3 regions of the Pedobacter sp. GR22-10 genome follow, and region 3 is predicted to be linked to each of the others. Evidence: riboswitches for the same ligand, from Rfam matches in the RefSeq annotation. Region 3 holds a riboswitch; each other region holds the start of a gene.
The links. A riboswitch is a leader RNA that binds a small molecule or an ion and turns the genes downstream of it on or off. The one in region 3 is predicted to bind S-adenosylmethionine.
Positions count from the first base shown of each region.

Region 1: another riboswitch for S-adenosylmethionine. It lies ahead of OQX64_RS05660 (O-acetylhomoserine aminocarboxypropyltransferase/cysteine synthase family protein); the one in region 3 lies ahead of OQX64_RS18725 (SusC/RagA family TonB-linked outer membrane protein).
Region 2: another riboswitch for S-adenosylmethionine. It lies ahead of metH (methionine synthase); the one in region 3 lies ahead of OQX64_RS18725 (SusC/RagA family TonB-linked outer membrane protein).

Region 1 covers NZ_JAPIVR010000001.1:1,323,675-1,331,516, forward strand. Annotated here, with positions in the region: gene OQX64_RS05650 (homoserine dehydrogenase) at 1-126, opposite strand, end outside; gene OQX64_RS05655 (homoserine O-acetyltransferase family protein) at 346-1,404, opposite strand; gene OQX64_RS05660 (O-acetylhomoserine aminocarboxypropyltransferase/cysteine synthase family protein) at 1,444-2,769, opposite strand; SAM riboswitch class I at 3,042-3,152, opposite strand; gene OQX64_RS05665 (hypothetical protein) at 3,349-4,356, shown strand; gene OQX64_RS05670 (trans-sulfuration enzyme family protein) at 4,401-5,516, opposite strand; gene OQX64_RS05675 (lipocalin family protein) at 5,637-6,131, shown strand; gene mqnE (aminofutalosine synthase MqnE) at 6,410-7,603, shown strand; gene OQX64_RS05685 (histidine phosphatase family protein) at 7,679-7,842, shown strand, end outside.
Region 2 covers NZ_JAPIVR010000005.1:52,797-60,638, forward strand. Annotated here, with positions in the region: gene der (ribosome biogenesis GTPase Der) at 1-323, shown strand, start outside; gene OQX64_RS19035 (GNAT family N-acetyltransferase) at 521-1,030, shown strand; gene OQX64_RS19040 (S41 family peptidase) at 1,093-2,700, opposite strand; gene murQ (N-acetylmuramic acid 6-phosphate etherase) at 2,889-3,692, shown strand; gene OQX64_RS19050 (hypothetical protein) at 3,797-4,363, shown strand; gene OQX64_RS19055 (Bax inhibitor-1 family protein) at 4,402-5,139, shown strand; SAM riboswitch class I at 5,292-5,395, shown strand; gene metH (methionine synthase) at 5,533-7,842, shown strand, end outside.
Region 3 covers NZ_JAPIVR010000004.1:495,791-503,632, reverse strand. Annotated here, with positions in the region: gene OQX64_RS18735 (alpha-L-arabinofuranosidase C-terminal domain-containing protein) at 1-1,434, opposite strand, end outside; gene OQX64_RS18730 (peroxiredoxin family protein) at 1,541-2,803, opposite strand; SAM riboswitch class I at 2,938-3,043, shown strand; gene OQX64_RS18725 (SusC/RagA family TonB-linked outer membrane protein) at 3,390-6,563, shown strand; gene OQX64_RS18720 (SusD/RagB family nutrient-binding outer membrane lipoprotein) at 6,574-7,842, shown strand, end outside.

The DNA.
Region 1 (7,842 bases), on a different contig from region 3:
TTTCTTTGGATTTTTTATAGCAATTTTTATGATTTCCAGGTTAAGGTTCTGACTCTGGATAATATCTAATAAGCCCTGGCCTACCACTCCGAAGCCAAATAAACCGATTTTTAAATTTTTACTCATGGTGTTTTATAGTGTATTAGGTAGCGAGTATCAAGTATCAGGACTTGTGCTCAAAGCGCTTTTCGCTACTATTTTTTTTGTGAACTTCTATTTGATACGGAAACACAGATTTTCACAGAATTAGATTCCTTATTTCCATGATTCAGTGTTTTCGCGTCTGATTAATATTTTTTAATTTGTTTAGCCTGGCTTTTATTCAATCTTTTACCCTCTACTTTATCAGGCCGTATGCTGTAGCTTAATAATTTTCTTATCCCTGCTTTCTCTGATAAAGTTGCCGATGATGTTGGTTAAGGCATTGGTTTCAATTAAAAAACCATCATGACCATATTCAGAATGAATCACCGCGAATGTTGCATCATTGATCTGATCTGCCAGGTATTTTTGCTCTGACACCGGAAAAAGAAAGTCATTTTCGATACCAATAACTAAGGTATTTGCTTTGATTAATTTTAGAGCTTCAGCAATACTCTTTCTGTTGCGCCCTACATTGTGGCTGTCCATAGCTTTGGTCAAATAATAATAACTGTAAGCATTGAAGCGTTTAATCAGCTTCTCACCCTGATAATTCTGATAGGAGGAGGCCCGGAAATGATCCGTTTTATCATTTACACTTTCCACCTGTGTACTGCCATAAGCATGGTAGGTTCTGTAACTCAGGAGTGCAATACTTCTGGCGGTTTTTAAACCTTTACTGCCGCCATCGGGCTGGTTGGCAAAGAAAGTCCTGTCTGTGGTAATGGCCAGTCGCTGACTTTCATTAAAGGCAATGCCCCAGGGCGAATGTACCGCGTTGGTGGCCACTAAAATCAGATTTTCAATTCTGGAAGGTTCGATAATTCCCCATTCCACAGCCTGTTGTCCGCCCAATGAACCACCAATCAGTAATTTAATGGAATCGATGCCTAAATGCCTGGCCAGCAACTGATGTGCGGCAACAAAATCGCGGATGGTAAGTGGTGGAAAAGATAAATAGTAAGGCTGGCCGGTTACCGGATTAATGCTTAACGGATTGGTTGTTCCATAATTCGAGCCTAAAACATTGGCGCAAACGATATAATGATCTTCTGGGTTAAACAATGCATTTTGTCCGAACAAACCTTCCCACCATTCAAATACATCAGCATTGGCTGTCAGCGCGTGACATACCCAAATCACATTGTCTTTATTGGCATTTAGTTTACCATATGTTTGATAGGCGATTTGCAGATTCCGAATTTTTTTCCCGTTTTCCAGCTTAAATGGCTTGGTATGATGATATGTTGATGCAGTGCTCATGGTAAAATTGTAATGTTGTAAAATGACTAGGTACTAAGCTTACAGGGATTCCTGACTGATTTTTGATCCAATAGCCGCAAAAGCCTGTTCAAAATCTGCTTTAATATCATCAATATGCTCTATACCTACAGAAACTCTTAGTGCATTTGGTTTAACGCCGGCCGCCAGTTGGGCTTCATCACTTAATTGCTGGTGTGTGGTGGCTGAAGGCTGGATAATTAAAGTTTTAGCATCACCTACATTAGCTAAATGAGAAACCAGTTTCAAACTATCTATAAGCTGAGAGGCATTTTCCTTGCTTCCGTTCAATTCGAAAGATAAAACGCCACCAAAGCCGTTGCTTAAGTATTTCTTGGCCAGGTTATGGTATGGACTACTGGATAAACCAGGATAATGTACTTCTTTAACCATAGGATGATTTTCCAACCAGGTAGCCAGCTCAAGTGCATTGTCTACATGACGTTGAACGCGGAGTGATAATGTTTCTAATCCCTGTAATAAGAGGAAAGAATTAAAAGGAGACAGGGCAGGTCCCAGATCCCTTAAGCCTTCTACCCGGGCGCGAATAATAAACTGGATGTTACCAAACGGACCTCCGATACCAAAAACATCGTTAAAAACTAATCCGTGGTAACCTTCTGATGGCGCTGTAAACTGCGGAAATTTTCCATTGCCCCAGTTGTAATTTCCACCATCAATGATCACACCGCCAATGCTGGTACCATGACCGCCGATCCATTTAGTAGCAGATTCTACTACAATGTTTGCTCCATGTTCCAGTGGTTTAAATAAATATCCACCTGCACCAAAAGTATTGTCTACAATAAAAGGAATATCATGTGTTTTGGCAATGGCCGCAATTTTTTCAAAATCAGGGATGCTGAAGGCCGGATTGCCAATGGTTTCCAGGTAAATGGCTTTGGTTTTCTCTGTGATTTTTTGTTCAAACTCTTCAGGAACATCCGGGTTTGCAAAATCGACGTGAATGCCCAGACGTTTAAATGCAACCTTAAACTGGTTGTAGGTTCCGCCATATAGATGTGATGACGAAACAATCTGATCTCCGGCCGTTAAGATATTATGCAGGGCGATAAATTGTGCCGCCTGGCCTGATGCTACCGCCAGTGCGGCTACACCACCTTCCAAAGCGGCGATTCTTTTTTCAAAAACATCAGTTGTAGGGTTCATCAGCCGGGTATAGATGTTTCCAAACTCTTTTAAAGCAAACAGGTTAGCACCATGTTCCGCATTCTTAAATCCATAAGAGGTGGTCTGATAAATGGGAACCGCTCTGGAACCTGTTGTAGGGTCTACTTCCTGACCAGCATGCAACTGAAGCGTTTCAAATTTATATGATGTTGACATAATTTTCTAATAATTAAGGTTAAAGTAATGAGTGGAATGAACGGACAAATCAGAAAAGTAAATTATCCTGCAGGGCGTATCCCGGTTAACCGGGACCTTCCAATTTGAAAAGAAACAAGAGAGGAAGATTTTTAAATTACCGTATGCAACAGCACATACGGGACATATACATCACATTAGAGCACACCAGCAGTTTAATGGAAACATTTGCTGTTTGTTGTTTCAGACTAGTGCCGTCGTGAGATAGAAGATTTAAAGTATTCATCAGTTTAAATTTATATCACCGGTTAACTCCATGTTATCCGGTCAGGAATTGGCACCTTCTCTTTCTGAGGGTTGCCAGTGGGTCACGGAGCCAGTCTCTCGCCACTTCTTTATAAATCAATCCGATTCAGATTGACTTTTATTTAGTGATCTACCAAATAATATTTCAAATGTCTGAAATAATTTTAAAACAACAAAATTTAATTCTGATTTTTTATTAAATAAATCCAATTACATGTTGTAATCACAAAACGATTGTTCAGGTAAGTTTATTTAACATTAAAATTTTATGTTTGTATAACCTATCTCATCTATATGAAAAACGCTAAAATGATTTGTCTGGCCCTTTCACTCACCATGGCAAGTTTTACCACAGTTAACGCACAATTCGGCGGATTAAAAGACAAATTATTAAAAGTTGGAACTGCACAGGGGGCTAAGGCTTTAGGTGTGGATAAATTTCTGAAACAACCCGGTGCCATTACCACAAGTTTTGAAGACGTAAACCGCGAGGGAGAAATGATGCCAGATTTTAAGGCCATACTCAAGGCACAACCACTATATCTCTTACCAAAGAATCCGGAAGGAGGATACCTGCTTTGTGAAGGACTTTATGAAATGACGAATAAAAGTTATTGCTTGATGGCTGGTACCTTCGCCCCGTCAAAAGGAGATGGCTATATGTTTGCTCCGGTATTGGGCTCAAAAGAAGATGTTGTGATTGCGATCATTAAAAGTGCAGAAAAGCACCCTGAAGTAGAACAACATGATATTCAGGCTTTATTATGGACCATCATAGCACGCACTAAATTTACAAGTTACAGCGGACAGGTAAAAGTTACCGCATTAAAATTATTGACGCCAAAACAGATCACCATGTTAGAAGGCGGCGCATTAGGTGTGCTGCCCTTTGATGTAATGGAAAAAGCCAAAGACCAGTTGCCATCTGGTTTAAAGGCAGTTTTTGAAGCTGAAAACAATATTCGCCAGCTCGTTTCTTCAGGAAATTATACCTATGCTGATCTGGAACGGTATGCAATTATTGCAGGTATGGCCCCGCAAAGAGCAGATGTGCCCAGCGGTATCTGGACCAAACATCCTGATGGATATTATGTACGTTATTTTCCTTCGGGCTATTCTACCACACGCGTACAGGTATATGTGCCAAAAGAATTGCTTGCTTCGGGAACAAAATTGGTTTATGATGCAGCTGGTGATATCGCCTGCCCTGCAAATACAGGTGCTCAACGTTTAGCACAAACCAATGAGCCTTTAAACGCAGACTATGCGAAGAAGTTGGTTACTGTTTGTAACCCAAAATAGGTTTTTAGTTCTATAAGGTTTAAAACCTTATAGAACTGTAGAATTTAGGCCAGCGCCTGTGCTAAATCGGCTATAATATCGTCAACATGCTCCAATCCAACAGAAATTCTTAACAGATTTTTTGGTGTTTTACTGTCTGGTCCTTCAACAGAGTAGCGGTGCTCGATTAAGCTCTCCACACCGCCCAGACTGGTAGCTTGCGCAAATAATTTCACTTGATTCACTACTTTACTGGTTGCGTCCACGTCGCCCTTAACTAAAAAAGACATCATGCCGCCAAAGTCTTTCATTTGTTTCTTAGCAATTTGATGTTGCGGATGAGTCTCTAATCCCGGAAAATAAACCGCTTCTACTCTTGGGTGACTAACCAGATAATCTGCCACTTTCTTTCCGTTTTCGCAATGCCCTTTCATGCGATATGACAGGGTTTTGATGCTTCGGCATAATAAATAACAATCAAAAGGAGAGGGAACGGCACCGCCCGTTTGCTGGATGTTTTTGATTCTCTCCCATAATGCATCTTTCCTGCCTGTAACCAAAATGCCACCCAGAATATCACTATGTCCGCCGAGGTACTTTGTACTGCTATGCATTACGATATCAGCCCCTAATAAAATCGGATTTTGTAAAACCGGAGAGGCAAAAGTACTGTCGCAAACCAATGTAAGGTGATTTGCTTTTGCTATTTTTGAAATTTCTGCAATATCTGTAACCTTCAGTAATGGATTGGATGGTGTTTCCATCCAGATCATTCTTGTGTTTGGTTTAATAGCGGATTGAATGAGATCCAAATCAGTTTGATCAACAAAATCAAATTCCAGAATCTCATGATAAATGGTCAGCAGTTGTTTTTTAATGCCCCAATACATATCATCCGGTGCAATAATGTGACTGCCCGGTTTTAAAGCCTGAAATAAGGCCATACCACAGTAATTTCCCGAAGAAAAAGCAGCTGCATCTTCACCATATTCTAACTTAGCCACAGTGTTTTCTAAAGCAGACCGGTTTGGATTACTTACCCGGCTATACATATGACCACCCGGATAGCCGCCGTTTTCATCACGAAAAAAAGTAGTAGAAAGATTGATGGGTGGCGTAACATCTCCAGTTGAATTTTTAAGAAGATTAGAAGCGTGAATAGCAAGGGTTTCTGGTTTCATCATGATTTTTATTAGGGTACTTTAACCGTGAGGCAATTTAACAATTTAACGCTAAATTAAACTTGATAATTGTTTTGGCAGGATTTATGTATCTGTTTTCACAAATTTAAAAAAACTAAAATGAAAAGATTATTTATAGCTATTGCGATAGCATGTTCTACTTTGATGATGTTACAAAGTTGTTCTTCCACAAAAAATGCTTCAACAGGTATCAATGGCGGTAGAGGTACCATTACCGGTACATGGGTGTTAAACAATGTATCGCTGGAAGGTCTTCCTGATCAGGCTGTTCAGGGTTTGTTCGGAGAAAAATCTTACAAATGTTTTCAGGGAAGTACCTGGAAATTAACCAATAGTGGAAATGGTTCTTACACGCTACCAGCATCAAGTACCTGTGGTCAGGTAATGCAAACCATTTTCTGGTCTGCAACACCTTCAGAAGAAACATTTCAATTCAAAAAAATATTTGAAGGCGATAAAGCTAAAAATGTAACAGAAGGTTATCGTTTGGTGCTGACACAACTTTCAAAAGGTAATATGGTGATGAAATCACCAATCGAATTTGGTGGCAAAACAGCGAACATTGTTTTAACCTTTTCACCGGCAACAAATTAAACACTAATTACCTGCGAAAAACATAAATTGAGAGCACTTCCGAAAGGAGGTGCTTTTTTTTATTGGTTCAATGGTTCATTAATTATTGATTTATTAGTCAGAACTCAGTAAAATGCAAATTTTCTTTCATTTTTAAATTAAAATTTAGGCGTTTGGTTTAGGCACCCTGACAAATGACTGATGAACTAAAGAGCTATTAAACCAATAATGTCCGTTTGTTACAAGAAAATGATTTTCAAATCGCCTCAATATTGTATTTTTGTTCAAAATAATCAGGAATGAATACAACTGAACAAGTTGAAAAAATATTAGCTGATACTTCATTATCAACTGAATTACAAAACATAGCACATAAAGTACTTCACCAGGAACGAATTACGTTCGATGAAGGCGTTTACCTTTACGAACATGCAGAATTGGGTTATCTTGGTGTTTTAGCCAATTTTATCCGCGAGGAAAGACATGGCGATAAAACCTATTTTAACCGCAATTTCCATTTGGAACCCACTAATCTTTGTGTTTACGATTGCAAATTCTGTTCTTATTCGCGATTAATTAAGCAAAAGGAAGAAGGCTGGGCGTTAACGATGGAGCAAATGCTCGATATCGTAAAAAAATATGATGACGAGCCAGTAACCGAAGTGCATATTGTGGGCGGCGTTTTGCCGCAATATGATGTTGCCTTTTATTCGGCCTTATTTACAGCGATTAGAACACACCGTCCGGATTTACATGTCAAAGCTTTAACACCGGTTGAATATCATTATATCTTTAAGAAAGCGAAAATAGATTATGCCACCGGCATGAAAATGATGAAAGATGCTGGATTACAGTCTATGCCAGGCGGCGGTGCTGAGATCTTTCATCCTGAAATCCGTGAGCAGATTGCCAAAGATAAATGTACCGGAGAACAGTGGCTCTCGATACATGAAGAATGGCATAAATTAGGCATGAGGAGTAACGCCACCATGCTTTATGGACACATTGAAAAGTTTGAACACCGGGTTGACCATATGGAGAAACTTCGTGAATTGCAGGATAAAACAGGTGGTTTTCAAACCTTCATTCCGCTGAAATTCAGGAACCAGCACAATCAGATGAGCAATGTGCCTGAATCTTCTGTAATTGAGGATTTAAGAAATTATGCCATTGCCCGGATTTACCTGGATAACTTCGATCATATCAAAGCTTACTGGGCCATGATCAGCAGGGAAACTGCTCAATTATCACTTAATTATGGTGTGGATGACATTGATGGTACCTTAGATGATACCACTAAAATCTATTCTATGGCCGGAGCGGAAGAACAAACCCCGGCAATGAGTACCAAAGAGCTGGTTAACCTGATTAAACAGGTAGGGCGGAAAGCGGTAGAACGCGATACTTTATATAACGTGGTTACCGATTTCGAACATGTTGTTTTTGAAGAGGAAAAGAAACCGCAATATTATAAGTTACCTGTAGTAAATTAATTTTGAATGAATGAGTTTTGAATGTGTGAATATTTCGCGGTCCAAAATTCTGCCATTCTTTAATTCAATTAGTAAATGAAGCAAATTTATATCATCAGACACGGTGAAACGGAACTTAACAAGCAGGGAATAGTACAAGGCAGGGGTATAAATTCTGATCTGAATGATATGGGCCGGGCACAGGCAGAAGCTTTCTATCAGCAATATAAAAACATTTCTTTTGATAAAATATACACCTC
Region 2 (7,842 bases), on a different contig from region 3:
CGGTATTGAATAAGCAAAGAATCTTTAAAGCCATTGAAGCTGCTTTGGAAGTGGCTAAAAACAGGGGTAAAAAAATTCCGACATCAAAATTAAATGATGTGATGTTACCATTGATTGAAAAATTCCCGCCACCAGCATTAAAAGGGAAACACATCAAAATTAAATATATCACACAGATCAATGGCACATCTCCTATGTTTGCGTTTTTCTGTAACCTGCCTCAATATATTAAAGATCCGTACAAACGTTTCATTGAGAATAAATTAAGAGAGAACTTTAATTTCTCCGGTGCACCAATTCAGATCTTCTTCAGGCAGAAATAAGCTGTTTGAAAGCTGAAAGTATATTTTAAAAATAATAGAAAAGCAGGGACAGCATTCCATAGGGCGTTGCAGCCCTGCTTTTTGTTTCAATCTTTTTGCGAATGTCGGCCCTGAAAATGATGAGGATGAATAGCAAAAAGTATTTCCACGTCAATCAGGTTTAAACAATTAAGTCTGAATTCCATATCTTCGCTGCCATGCAAATCGAAGTCAAAAACAGCCTTTTATCAGATTTTGACACGATATTTAAATTTTATGATATCGCTGTTGCCCATCAGAAAAAGGTATTTCATAAACACTGGCAGGGATTCAGTACAGAACTGGTGGAAACGGAAATTGCTGAAAACCGACAGTATAAAATACTGGTGGATGGTGTAGTGGCTTGTGTTTTTGCAGTTACGTTTAATGATCAGCTGATTTGGGGTGACCGGGATCATGAAGCCATCTATATTCACAGGATTGTAAGTCATCCCGATTTCCGGGGGCAATCCTTTGTGAAAAAAATCATTAGCTGGGCCAAACAATATGCAAAAGTACACCAGATTAAATATATCCGCATGGATACCTGGGCAGATAATAAAAAACTATTGGATTACTATACCAGTTGTGGTTTTGATGATGTTGGTGTAGTGACGATGGCAAAAACGGATGGTTTACCCAGGCATTATGAAGGCATAAGTTTGAGTTTGTTCGAAATCGAAGTATAAGATCAATATCCAGCTAATCTTTGAATCATAAAATTGGTCCGCTTTTGAAACCTGTCTGTGATTTACTGAAGATTGGTTAAAGCCTGTCTTACCGCGTTATCCGTTTGATTAACAGATCGGTAGTAGCCCACGTCTCCCAGATAGTAACGGCAGAGCAGGGCTTTTAAATCGTTCAGGATAATCGATTTTGCAGCATAAAGCTGAAAGCGGTCTATAGTTACATTTTTTCTTTGCAAGTAGCCTATAAAATCTTTAAACTCATTATCACTCAGGGCAAAATTATTAATATTTTGTTCTACAAAAGCAGCACTATAGCGGTTGGTCAATACATTAAAAACATAATCAGACAGCACTTTTTTGCTCACTAGGTTAGCGTAAAACTTATTATATCCGGTAGTATCCAGTTTTACAAAAATGTCTGGCTGAATCCCGCCAACAGTTTTAGCCCTTTTATGTTGCTGCATATTAACACCCTCACTTTTTTCTATCGAATCCTGAAAGGAGGTATGATCACCGGTTAACTCCCCGTCAAGCATCCTTTCATCAAGCTCATGTTTGTACGCATCATATCCTTTTTTATATGATTTCTGAATGCTTCGCCCAGATGGCGTATAATAGCGGGCAATAGTTAAATTTAAGGCAGAGCCATCTCCAAAAGCAAACTGTTCCTGAACGAGTCCTTTTCCGAAAGACCGCCGACCTACAATTATTCCACGGCCCAGATCTTGAATGGCACCTGCAACGATTTCACTTGCTGATGCGGTGTTTTCATTGATTAGGATGGCAAGCTTCCCATTTTGAAAGGCTCCTGTCCCGGTCGAATAATAATCTGTGCGGGGTTCGTGCTTACCCTGGGTGTATACAATTAATTTATTTTCGGGCAGAAACTGATCGGCCAGGCCTGTAGCTGCAGAAAAGTAACCGCCGCCATTATCACGTAAATCAAGGATCAGCTTTTTCATTCCTTTTGCCTTTAGGTTTGCGGCCGCGGCTGCGAAATCACCGTCTGTATTGGCACCGAATTTACTAATCCTCACGTACCCGGTTTCCGGGTTCATCATGTAGGCTGCGTCAATGCTGCTGATATTCACTTTACCCCGGGTAACCATCAGCCGGCTTTGTACCTGTGTGCCGCTGCGCAATAAGGTAACGCCCACGCCGCTACCAGCCTTTCCCCTGAATCTTCCTGTTAATTGTTCTTTTGGTAAATTTCTGCCACTAACCATAGTGGTATCGATCACCAGGATTTTATCACCCAGCTTAATGCCCGCCTGATATGCCGGTCCATCCTTCACCACGCCTGTTACCATCATGGTGTCGTTTAACATATAGTATTCAATGCCAACGCCCTCAAAATTCCCTTCCAGGTTATTGGTCATGTCTTGCGCATCGGTAGGAGGCAAATATACACTGTGTGGATCCAGCTGGTGGAGTACACTATCAATAGGTAAGTTTTGCAGCGAATCAGTATTGATATCATCTACATAATTTTTATTGATGATATGCAGAATTTCTTCCAGTTTTTCATCACTATTGCTGGCCAGTTGAGGTCTTCTGGTAACGCCAAATCCCTGATCTTTAATAAACTTAATACCCAAATACATTCCTGCTATCAAAATCACAGAATAGCTGATGGCAATCAGTATGTTTTTTCGGGTATTCTTTTTCATTGGCGTTAGGCAAATTTATGAAAATAAGCGGGTTGATATATTTTTAACTGCAATTTCTTGTCTTTTGTTTATAATATTTCACATAAATTAACAGTATAACATCTGCTCTATCAAGTGGCAATCTATATTTTTAAATTTTTAGGGTAGATTTTAGAAAGAATTTACCGAATTTTATCAAAAATAAATTTATGAATAGAGTTACCGAGCAAGAATCAAATTATAACCACATTGATGAAATGTCGGTAATGGAAGTTTTGCAGGGGATTAACAATGAAGACAAAACCGTAGCCTTTGCTGTTGAAAAATCTTTGCCTCAGATTGAGAAATTAACTTCGGCCGTTGCCGAGAGAATGAAAAAGGGCGGTCGGCTTTTTTATATAGGGGCAGGTACCAGCGGCCGCTTAGGAGTGGTAGATGCATCTGAATGTCCACCAACTTATGGTGTTCCTTTCGATACTGTAGTTGGTATTATTGCCGGCGGGGATTCTGCCATCAGAAAGGCTGTAGAATTTGCTGAAGATGACAGCCTGCAGGCCTGGAAAGATTTACAGGCATTTCATATTAATGAAAAGGATTGCCTGGTGGGTTTAGCTGCATCCGGCACCACACCATATGTGGTTGGAGGTTTAAATACAGCACGCCAGCATGGAGTTTTAACAGGTTGCATTGTCTGCAATACTGGTGGACCCATTGCTGCAGCGTCTGATTTTCCGGTAGAAGTGGTGGTTGGACCTGAATTTATTACCGGTTCTACGCGAATGAAATCGGGCACAGCACAAAAATTGGTTTTAAATATGCTGAGTACCACCGTAATGGTGCAATTGGGGCGTGTGGTTGGAAACAAAATGGTAGATATGCAGTTAACTAATCATAAACTGGTTGATCGCGGAACGCAAATGGTAGCTGATGAATTAAATGTGAGCTATGAAATAGCTGCAGATTTGCTGAGTAAACATGGAAGTGTGCGTAAAGCAGTAGAAGCAGGACACTGAGAAATGTTAGAATGAGAGAAGGATGGAATGATTGAATGATTGAATTTGGAAGTAATTGTAGCATTCTCTCATTCAAAATTCACTCATTCAATAATTAAAAAAACATGCACGAGATAGAGCCGTATTACCAGTGGAGAGATGATTATATCTCGGCAGAGGATGAGCGATCGCCATTCTACAATACCGAATACTCTGAACTGTACTTTGATAAGCAGATCTATAACTTTCTGTTGCACCCGCAATGGGATGAGTTTGGTTCCAATACCTTGTACATGAAAGTATTGTATGCGGATTATGATAGAGGTTACGCGATTATTGAGTTTATCGGCGAATGGAATGATGCCATCAACAACGACATCATGTTGCTGAAACGCGATATTTTGGAACTCATGATGGATGAAGGCATTAATAAGTTTGTATTAATCGGAGAAAATGTATTGAACTTTCATTCATCAGACGATAGTTATTATGAAGAATGGTTTCAGGAAGTGGAAGATGGCTGGATTGTTGGGGTAAATTTCCAGGAACATGTCATCAGGGAGTTTAAAGATAACAACATTGATTATTACATTAATTTTGGAGGTGCTTTCGATCACCTGCCCTGGCGTACATTAAAACCGTTACAGTTCTTCAAAAAAGTTGAAGAATTGCTGACAAAAAGACTGAATTAAAGTATTATTTTTATAATTATTTAAATACACAAATAAAAATGGAACAACAAAACTATCAATATCAGGGCAATAGCGTGTTCGTCCAGGAAAACACAGTGTCTAAAAAATTCTTTGCCAGCGTATTCTTATGGATGTTCGTTGCTTTGTTAATATCAAGCGCTTCTGCATTTGTATTGGCAAATTCGCCAGGAATTTTATCCTATTTAGTAGCTGAAAAAGGATTTACCATATTTGGATACATTGCCATCTTTGCGCCACTTGGTTTAGTGATGTTGATGGGGGCTGCTATGCAAAGATTATCCTTCCCGGCATTAGTGGGTATTTTTCTGTTGTATTCTTTACTAACAGGTGTGATGTTGGGCTTTATACTTTTAATTTACACAACAACATCTATTGCCATTTGCTTCGTTGCAGCAGCCGTTATTTTTGCTGTAATGGCTATCATGGGATACACTACAGATGTTGATTTAAGTAAATTCGGACCAATACTAATGGCTGGCGTAATCGGTTTGGTTATCGTAAGTCTGATCAACTTCTTTATCGGCAGCGAAACGCTGAACTACATTTTAGGCTTTGTTGGTGTGGCTATTTTTACTGCGCTTACCGCTTATAAGGTTCAGGAAATTAAAAGAATTGGTGAAGGTTTGGATGAAAGCGGAAATGAAATTGCATTGGCCGACAGCAAAAAATTAGCAATAATGGGTGCGTTGTCACTTTATATCACATTCATTAACTTATTTGTTTCTTTACTACGTCTCTTCGGTAGCAGAAGATAATTCACTAAATTCTGACCGCTGGATTTATCTGGTTTCAGGTTAATGACAAAACAATATTTTAAAGGCCGTGCATATTTGCATGGCCTTTGTAATTTTATTTGGCAGCGAAGCGATAAATTTTGGAAATGATGTTGCTTTGTTGCATTTTTGTATGCTTATTAAGAAAGACGGAGGGATTAGACCCAACGAAGTCTTAGCAACCTGTGCCAACAAGGTGCTACATTCTAATCTCGGTTAACCGGGAGAAAGATAAGTTAAGGAAGTACGATCCATGTGCCAACTTTTTGAATAAGCTTTTTTGAGATTTGAGAAATTAGATTTGAGATTTGAGGCCAATTATAAATGTCTTAATTTCTCAGATCACTCCTCTCGTCTCTCACATCTAATAACAGAATGAGCATAAGAGAAGAATTAGAAAAACGTATTTTGGTCATCGATGGTGCGATGGGCACGATGATTCAACGTTATACGCTTACCGAAGAAGATTTTAGAGGGGAACGGTTTAAGGATCATCCTTGCGATGTGAAAGGCAATAATGATTTGCTGAACATCACCCGTCCGGATATTATCAAAGCCATACATCTCGAATATTTAGCCGCTGGCGCAGATATTATCGAAACCAATACCTTTAGTACGCAAAGAATCTCCATGGCGGATTACCAGATGGAAGATTTGTCGTATGAATTAAGTTATGAAGGTGCTAGAGTGGCAAAGGAAGCGGCAGATGAGTTTATGGCTGCTAATCCAGATCGTAAGTGTTTCGTTGCCGGTGCCATTGGCCCAACCAATAGAACGCTTTCCATGTCGCCCAATGTAAATGATCCGGGTTACCGGGCGGTTTACTTTGATGAATTGGAGACTGCTTATTACGAGCAGGTGCGCGGTTTGGTAGATGGGGGCTCAGATGTATTGCTGATTGAAACCATTTTCGATACGCTGAATGCCAAAGTGGCTATTGTAGCCATCAAAAAATATGAAGAAGTTATTGGCCGTAAATTGGAGATTATGATTTCCGGTACGATTACCGATGCTTCTGGTCGGACCCTATCCGGACAAACTGCCGAGGCTTTTTTAAACTCAGTGATGCACGCAAAACCTTTAAGTATAGGTTTCAACTGTGCGTTGGGTGCGAAAGAAATGCGTCCGCATATTGAAGAGTTAGCCGCAAAAGCGGGATGTTACGTTTCTGCCTATCCAAATGCAGGTTTGCCCAATGAATTTGGTGCTTATGATGAGCAACCGCATGAGACAGCACACTTAGTAGATGACTTTATCGCTTCTGGCTTTGTTAATATCGTAGGAGGTTGCTGTGGTACCACGCCCGAACATATCGGCTGTATCGCGGCGAATGCCAGAAAAGCATCACCAAGAAAAATTCCGGAAATTCAGCCGTTTATGCGGTTAAGTGGCCTGGAGCCCGTAACCATTACGCCTGAAAGTATTTTCGTAAACGTTGGGGAAAGAACCAATATTACCGGTTCGCCTAAATTTTCGAAGCTGATTTTAGGGGGTGATTACGAAGCTGCGCTCGCCGTGGCCTTGCAACAGGTTGAAGGTGGCGCACAGGTGATTGATGTGAACATGGACGAGGGAATGCTGGATTCGGAAGCAGCCATGACCAAATTTTTAAACCTGATCGCCTCCGAACCCGACATTGCAAAGTTGCCCATCATGGTCGATTCCTCTAAATGGTCGGTGATTGAAAATGGTTTGAAATGCCTGCAGGGAAAAGGAATTGTGAATTCAATCTCTTTAAAAGAAGGCGAGGATAAATTCCGCGAAAGTGCCCGTAAAATTATGCAATACGGTGCTGCTGTAGTGGTGATGGCTTTCGATGAACAAGGCCAGGCCGATAACTACGAGCGCAGAAAAGAGATTTGTAAAAGAAGTTATGATATTTTGGTGCATGAAATTGGATTTCCTGCGGAAGATATCATCTTCGATCCCAATATTTTAACCGTTGCCACCGGACTGGAAGAGCACAACAACTATGCTGTTGATTTTATCAATGCCACCCGTTGGATCAAAGAAAATCTCCCGCATGCTAAAGTGAGCGGCGGGGTTTCTAATATTTCATTCTCATTCAGGGGAAACAATACTGTTAGGGAAGCCATGCACTCGGCTTTTCTCTATCACGCCATTCAGGCAGGCCTGGATATGGGGATTGTAAATGCAGGGATGCTCGAAGTTTACCAGGAAATTCCACCTGAACTTCTGGAACGTGTAGAGGATGTATTGCTCAACCGGAGAGATGATGCCACCGAACGTTTGGTAGAATATGCCGATACCGTAAAATCAAAAGGTAAGGAAGTGGTTAAGGATGAGGAATGGAGAAAGGGCTCAGTGGAAGAAAGATTATCACATTCTTTAGTTAAAGGAATTGTAGAATACCTGGATGATGATGTAGAAGAGGCACGACAGAAATATGCCCGTCCGATTCAGGTGATTGAAGGGCCGCTGATGGACGGGATGAATATTGTTGGTGATTTATTCGGCGCCGGAAAAATGTTTTTGCCCCAGGTGGTGAAATCTGCTCGTGTAATGAAAAAGGCTGTGGCGTATTTATTGCCGTTCATTGAGCAGGAAAAACTGGATAATCCGGATCAGAATCAAAGTTCATCAGCCGGAAAAGTGCTGATGGCTACCGTAAAAGGTGATGTGCATGATATTGGTAAAAATATCGTAGGCGTAGTTTTAGCCTGT
Region 3 (7,842 bases):
AATGGTGTTTTTCCATTTGTAAATGTTCTGAATACCATCCCCGTGTGCTAAACATCCGCCAGGAAAGCGAACAAATTTAGGATGAATATCGGCAATCAATTTGGCAAGATCAGCCCTTAAGCCATTTTGATGCCCCTTGAAAGTTTTCTGCGGAAATAAAGAAACCATATCAAAAGCAAATTTTCCGGCAGCCAGCGGCATGATTTCCAGTCTGGCATCTGTCGCATCTGCTGATGGATAGAAGGTACCACTCACCTTTTTCCATGAAGTGGTATTTTTTAAAGTAATTTTAGCTAGAATACCCTTTGTATCGCTAACTAAACGCACTTCAAAACCAGAAATACGACCAGCCAATTGCTTGCTGAAAGCAGAGAAAAAATAAGCATCTCCTTTTTTTACTGCTATTCCATCAAAACCCGTATTGCTTAATGCAGCACCGGCAACTTTAACATCCAGCACCGCATAGTGTGAATTATTTTGATGAACGGGTGCAATTGAATCAACGGTGAAAGTGCTTTGATCTCCTTTTAACTTCCATGCAAAAGTGCTGTTCCAGTTTTTATCATGGAAAGATTTATCGCTGGGTTGATATTCAAATCCCCTGTTCTGAATCAATTCTGCATAAAGGCCTCCATCTGCAGCATAATTAATATCTTCAAAAAATATACCGGTAAGCATATTACTGATGGCTTTTGCACCTTTTGAATCAATGGTAATTTTAGCATCAACCGGTTTTAATCCAGCAAATCTTTGTGTATCATCTTTGGTTGTTTCACTGTTTTGGCGGGCTTTATATTGCTGCAAATCATAGGCTTTTTGAAGGTTCTTGATTACTGACCAAGCCACATAATGAGATTGCCCAATGGTATGACCAGAAATATTTGCTGTTTTATCCTCAGCATTAAATGCGGATAATGGTACTTCAACAGCTTTTTCATAAGCAATAAAATCCTTCGTTCTGGTTTGAAAATGCTTGCCTTCCACATCAGCATAAGTGATGGAATATTCATCTTTCAGCTGGTTATAATCAACAACAGGCTTTAATACATTTTTCCCCATGGCAACATATGGATAATGCTGGGGCCCCCAGTTGATTAAGTTTTTGGAAGTGGCTATGGCAAACTGATTGGTCTGATCATTTAATTCCCACGCACAAACCCATTCACCATTTCTTCCCCTGATGACATAGGGTGAAATCATTTTTTTTTCACTTCCCCACCTGCCATAATCGCTTTTCAAAAACAGGTAATCCTTTCCGATTGGTGTCCAGTTGGTCTGATCACGACTCCAGGCAAAGCGCAAGCCATTGGCATTGTAAGCAAACAGATAGGCAGAATCCGGCTCATCCGTTAACTTATTTTCTTTGGCCATTAAACTGGCTGTGGCAGTAAAAAGTATAGCAAATAAAACGTAGAATCTAAGGTAAAACTTCATGGGTCTGCAGCTATTTGGTTGGAAATGCGAAGACCAAAATAAATAATAATCGTTGGTTTAACGATTATTATTTTGTATTTATTTAATTACGATGTAATTATTCAAACTATTCTTTCAGCAGTCCATCTATTTCAGCATTAAACTCCTTTACAAAATCGGTATAATATTGGCCGGTTGCTGGTCCGCTGTAACCCGTATGAATCTGTGCCACTTCTCCTTTTTTATTAATGATGATGGTGGTTGGGAAAGAGATGAAATTATTCAGGGCTGGTAAAGATTCAGATACTATTTTTTTATCGGGTGTGCCAGCAATTACCTGATCATATTGGATATCAAACTTATCCCTGAACCGGGTTAAGGCCTTCCGCACGTAGGCTGAATCCAGTTGTCTTTCATAATGAATGCCAATAACTTCAACGCCGCGATTACGGTTTTCCTTGTACCAGGGTGCAATAAAAGAAGCCTCATCTACACAATTTGGGCACCAGGTGCCTGTAATGGTAAGAATGACCACCTTATTTTTAAATTTCTCATCGCTGAGCGATACCTTTTTCCCGTTTACATCCGGAAAGGAGAAATCAAGTGTTTTGTATCCATCCTTTAAAAAGGTTAATTTATAGGCATCAGGTAAGGCCGCGTTTTGATTTTGTTTGCCTGTGAAGGGTGTATTTCCCCTGGTGCTCACCGTTTCTCCTGTTATGGTTCCGTCTTTTGAAAAACTTCCTTTGTAATAGGATGGACTAGAGCCAATAAAGCTGGATAAATAAAAATCATTGCCTTCCACTATTCCTTCCAGGTAACGTGAATCGCCAGTTACCCTTAAAAAAGTCCCGGTAATTTTATTACCAGTTTGTTTAAATAGTCCGACTGCATTTTCATCTTTTCCGGTAGGCGATTTAAAAGTGATATCATATTTGCCAGAGAAATCAGCTGCAGCATTTTTACCATTAGGTTTGAAACGATATGGATTCCCTCTGGTTGCATTTACGGCCAAAGGTTTACCGGAGCCATCTTGTTTCCTAAGCGTTCCAACCAGCGAATCACCTGTGATTTTGAAGGCAAGTTCATTGTCAAACTGATCCAACGCAACCAGAATGGAATCTGCAGTTTGTTTAACCACGCCACCATCAAAGCGTTCTTCACCATTCAAAAATATTAAGTGTGGCTTTGTATCGATTTTGGTAATTTCAAAATTAAAGGGAACTTCAACCCCAGGTTTAATTTCAAACACACCCCGCCATTTGCCGTTCGGAACAAAGGATGTGGTTAATTTATGGGCAGTAGCTGATTGTTTTTTCTGTGTCTGTGCTTGTAAAGTCTGCGACAACATAAAAGCCGGTAGCAGAAATAGTAATGATTTTATATTCATGTGATATTTGAGATCTATTGATAACGTGACAAATGTAAGCATCATAAAAGCACGGAAAAAATATTTTCAATAAAATCTATAGAATTTGTAGTCATTATGATTTTTATATTATCTTTGCCGCAGTTATTTTAAAATGCTTATCAAGAAAGGTGGAGGGAATGGCCCTGCGAAACCTTAGCAACCAGCCTGAATTGGATATGGTGCTAATTCCATCCCGAAGTAATTTGGGTAAGTTAAGTCAGTTGAATGCAAAGTATTAATATTATATGAGAGCACTCCTGATTTTACGGGCGTGCTTTTTTTGTAAATCAGCTTCACCGGAAATGCTAAGTATAAGGTATATCGTTAAAAACAATTTGATGGAAAAAACTAACAAAAAACAATCTACTCAATCAGGGCATTTAAAAACCTTTTTAAGTCTTCGAATGCGTGAGGGTATTTGTTGCTGTATGAGGCTATAAATACCAACCCAATAATTTAAATCATTAAGTATTCACGTTTGTAAAAAATTCGCCGGTAAGCGAAGTGGAATTGCTTTGCCCTGATTTTTACATTCTTCATTCATCTCATTATTAATAAATTGATTATGTTCAAAAAAATTAAGCTGTTGGCAATCGTATGCTTGCTCTTGCTTTCGTCACTCGTGCATGCCCAAAACATCAGTATTTCCGGTACGGTTAAAAGTGCTTCAGGAGAAACATTGCCCGGAGTTTCAGTATTTGTTAAGGAAACCAAACAAGCCGTAACCACCAATAATAGTGGCGCATTCAGTATTACAATTAATGGAAAAGGTACATTGGTTTTCTCTTATATTGGTTTTACAACTAAAGAAGTGGTGGTTACCGAAAGTTCGAATGCATTAAATGTAACCTTAAGTGACGGAGAAAATGCATTAGATGAAGTGGTGGTAACGGCTTTAGGTATCACTAAACAGAAAAAATCGTTAGGTTATGCCGTTCAGGAATTAAAAGGGGAAAGTTTAACTGAAGCGCGGGAAACCAATCTGGTAAATGCACTTGCCGGTAAAGTAGCCGGGGTAAGGGTAACCAATAGCCAGGGCGATATGGGATCTTCCCGTGTGGTGATTAGAGGGGAAACTTCTATTGCCGGAAATAATCAGCCTCTTTTTGTTGTAGATGGGATTCCGGTAGATAATTCACAGCTTAATTCGGCGGGGGCGAGAGATTACGCCAATGCCATTTCAGATATTAACCCTAATGATATCGAATCCATCAGTGTGTTAAAAGGTCCCAATGCGGCCGCTTTATATGGTTCAAGGGCAGCAGCAGGTGTGATTATCATTAAAACAAAATCAGGAAAATCTAAAAAAGGTTTGGGTATTTCTTTAAACTCGAATGGCGTGATCGAAAGTATATTAACCTTACCAAAATATCAGGATGTATTCGGACAGGGATCGGAAGGTAAATTCAGCTATGTGGATGGAAAAGGTGCCGGCGTAAATGATGGGGTTGATGAAAGCTGGGGGCCCAGAATGGATGGCAGGTTGATTCCGCAGTTCTTTTCGAAAGGTGTAGCAGTGCCCTTTGTGGCCCATCCGGATAACGTAAGGGATTTCTTCCAAACAGGTTACTCCTTAACAAATGGTATTTCAATTGAGGATGCAGGAGAGAAATTCGATTACCGGTTATCTTATAACAACCTTAAGCAGGTCGGTATCGTACCCAATTCAGGTCAGGGTAAAAACTCATTCACTTTAAATACTACTTTACGTTTAACACCTAAACTCACCATCACCGCGAATGCCAATTATAGTAAACTTGGTGCCGACAACCTGCCTGGAACGGGCGGATCAAGATCAACCAGTACCATGTTGCAGTTTGCGTGGTTTGGCAGACAGGTTGATATCAATCAATTGAAAAATTACCTGGATGAGAATGGTAATACTTTTAATTGGAACAACAGTTATTACAGCAATCCTTATTGGGTGGCTTATGAGAATACGGTGTCTCAAAACAGGAACCGTTTAATTGGAAGTATAGGTTTAAACTACAAAATTATTGACGGATTGAACTTCAATTTCCGTACAGGAACAGATTATTACAATGATCGCCGAAAAATTAAAATTGCCTACGGTACTAACGGAACGCCATTTGGATCATATACCGAAAGTGCCTTTACGGTAAATGAAAACAATACGGATGCGACATTAAATTATGCCAAGCAATTAAATGATGATTTTAGTTTAGATGTGTTGCTTGGTGGTAATATCCGGACCAGTTATATCGAACAAAATGATCAAAGTGCACCCCGTTTGGCTGTTGCCGGATTGTATACGTTAAACAATTCCAGAGATCCCTTAACCTCATCTAATAATTACAGTAAGTTAAAGTCTTACAGTGGTTATGCATCCGGTCAGATTGGTTTTAGAAATTACCTTTTTGCCAATATTACGGCCCGTAATGATTGGTCATCCACCTTGCCCGCTCAAAACCGCTCCTACTTTTATCCGTCTTTCAACGGTAGTTTAGTGCTCACTGAAGCTTTTGATATCAAAAGCGAGGTGCTGGATTACGCAAAAGTACGTGGTGGCTGGTCTAAGGTAGGTAAGGACACCTCACCTTATCGTTTAACTAATACTTACAGTTTCTCTGCACCGTTTGGAGCAAGTCCGCAGCTTAGTCCGTCCGGAACAGATTTCGATCCGAATCTAAAATCTGAAACCACCACTTCATCAGAGCTAGGTGCTGAAGCTGTTTTGTTTAACAAGCGACTTCGTTTTGATGTCAGTGTATATAATACGAACAGTTACAATCAGATTTTAAATGTAGATGTGAGTCCGAGTACAGGTTTCAGATCGAAAAATATAAATGCCGGAAAAATTAATAACAAGGGTATTGAAGTTCAGCTGGGTATTACGCCGGTGAAAAAACAATTTACCTGGGATATTGATATCAACTATGCGGCAAACAGAAGTAAGGTGGTGGAATTGGATCAGGAAGGTTTACTGCAAAATTATGTGGTGGCAACCAATTCTGCACAGGTAATTGCGACTGTTGGTCAACCTTACGGAACACTTTTTGGCAATGCTTTTTTAAGAGATGGGAATGGTAATATTTTGGTAAATGCTACAGGTGCACCACAAACTGACCCGACCAAAAGAGTTTTAGGGAAATATACACCAGATTGGATTGGCGGAATTTCAAATACTTTTAGCTACAAAAGCTTTAGTTTAGGCGTGTTGATCGACGCCAGTTTCGGTGGTTCTATTTACAACGGTACTTATTCTACAGGTACTTATACCGGTGTTTTAGCATCTACATTGCCTGGGAGAGGTGCAGAATTCGGCGGTATTTCTTATTACTACCCAGAAAATTTAAAGGCAAACGGCGCGGTTAGGTTAGCTAGTGGAGCAAATGCGCCAGCAGAAGCAACCGTTTATGATGACGGGATGATCTTTGATGGGGTAACCGCGGATGGCAAACCGAATGAAAAAATTCTCTCCGCACAAACTTATTACAAATCGTTCAGAACGATAGATGAGGCCAATATTTTTGATGCCTCTTATGTGAAACTTCGTGAAATTAAACTGAGCTACAATTTGCCTGCAAAATGGATCAAATCACTGAATTTGCAAGGTGTATCGGTTGCATTAGTGGGTAGAAATCTGGCAATCCTTCACCGCAATGTTGAAGATATTGATCCGGAAGTTGCTTTTAATACCGGTAACGGACAGGGTTTGGAGAGCCTCTCTAACCCAACCACACGTACTTACGGAATTAACCTGAACATCAAATTTTAATCTTTCCATCATGAAAAAAATATTATTATATAGCCTGATTTCTCTTTCTGTTTGCGCTACGTCCTGCAAGAAAGAACTGGATGAGACCAACATCAACCCCAATGTAACTGAAAATGCACAGCCTGATTATTTGTTAACTGCCGCCATCAAAAATACAGCTGACGCCTATTGGGGCACCACCAATAACATGAACTCCAGTCTCCTGTTTGTTCAGCATTGGGCAAAAGTACAGTATACGGAAGAAGATAGGTTTATTTATACCAACAGTAGCTTTACTACGCTATGGTCTACTTTATATTCAACCAGTATTAATGGTTTAAATAAAATTATAGAGATTGGAAATGCAACCAGTAATCCAAATTATACGGGTGTGGCATTAACTTTAAGATCCTGGTCATTTTTGTTGCTTACTGATGCTTATGGCGATATCCCATACAGTCAGGCAGGACAAATAAAAGAATTTATCACGCCAGTTTATGATAAACAAAAGGATGTTTATGACGGCCTGCTAAAAGATTTGAAAACAGCAAAAAATACTTTAGATCCTGCCGGAAAAGCGATTGCCGGAGATGTAATTTACAATGGCAATATTACCAGGTGGAAAAAACTGGCCAACTCACTCAGGTTACGGATTGCACTCCGGATAGCAGATCAGGAACCAGCGAAGGCGAAGCAGGTTTTAGACGATATTAAAAATGACGGTGATGCTTACATGAGTGAAAATGCAGATATTGCACAATTAATTTATCAGAGTTCACCACAACAAAACCCGGTGAGTGCATTGTTTGATACCAGAGATGATTACCGGATCAGCAAAACCATTGTAGATAAATTATTCAGTCTGAATGATCCCCGTTTACCTGTTTATGCCAGTAAAACGCAAACAGCTACAGCTGAAGAATATGTAGGGTTACCTAATGGTTTAACCAATTCGGAAGCCAGCGGTATTGGTTTTGCGAAAACCTCCAAACCAGGCACTTATTTTCTGGCACCACAATCACCGGCAGTAATTTTTAGTTATGCAGAATTATTGTTCGATCGGGCAGAGGCAGCAGCAAGAGGTTTTACCGCAGAGAACGCGGCTGATTTATACCAACAAGGGATTGTCGCTTCTTTAAAACAATTTGGCGTAGCTGATGCTTTAGTCGCCAGTTATGTAACACAGGCCGCAGTGCAATATGATGCGACAAATTATAAGAAATCAATCGGCGAACAAAAGTGGATTGCACTCTTCGGACAAGGTCTGGAAGCCTGGGCAGAAAGACGCAGACTGGATTAT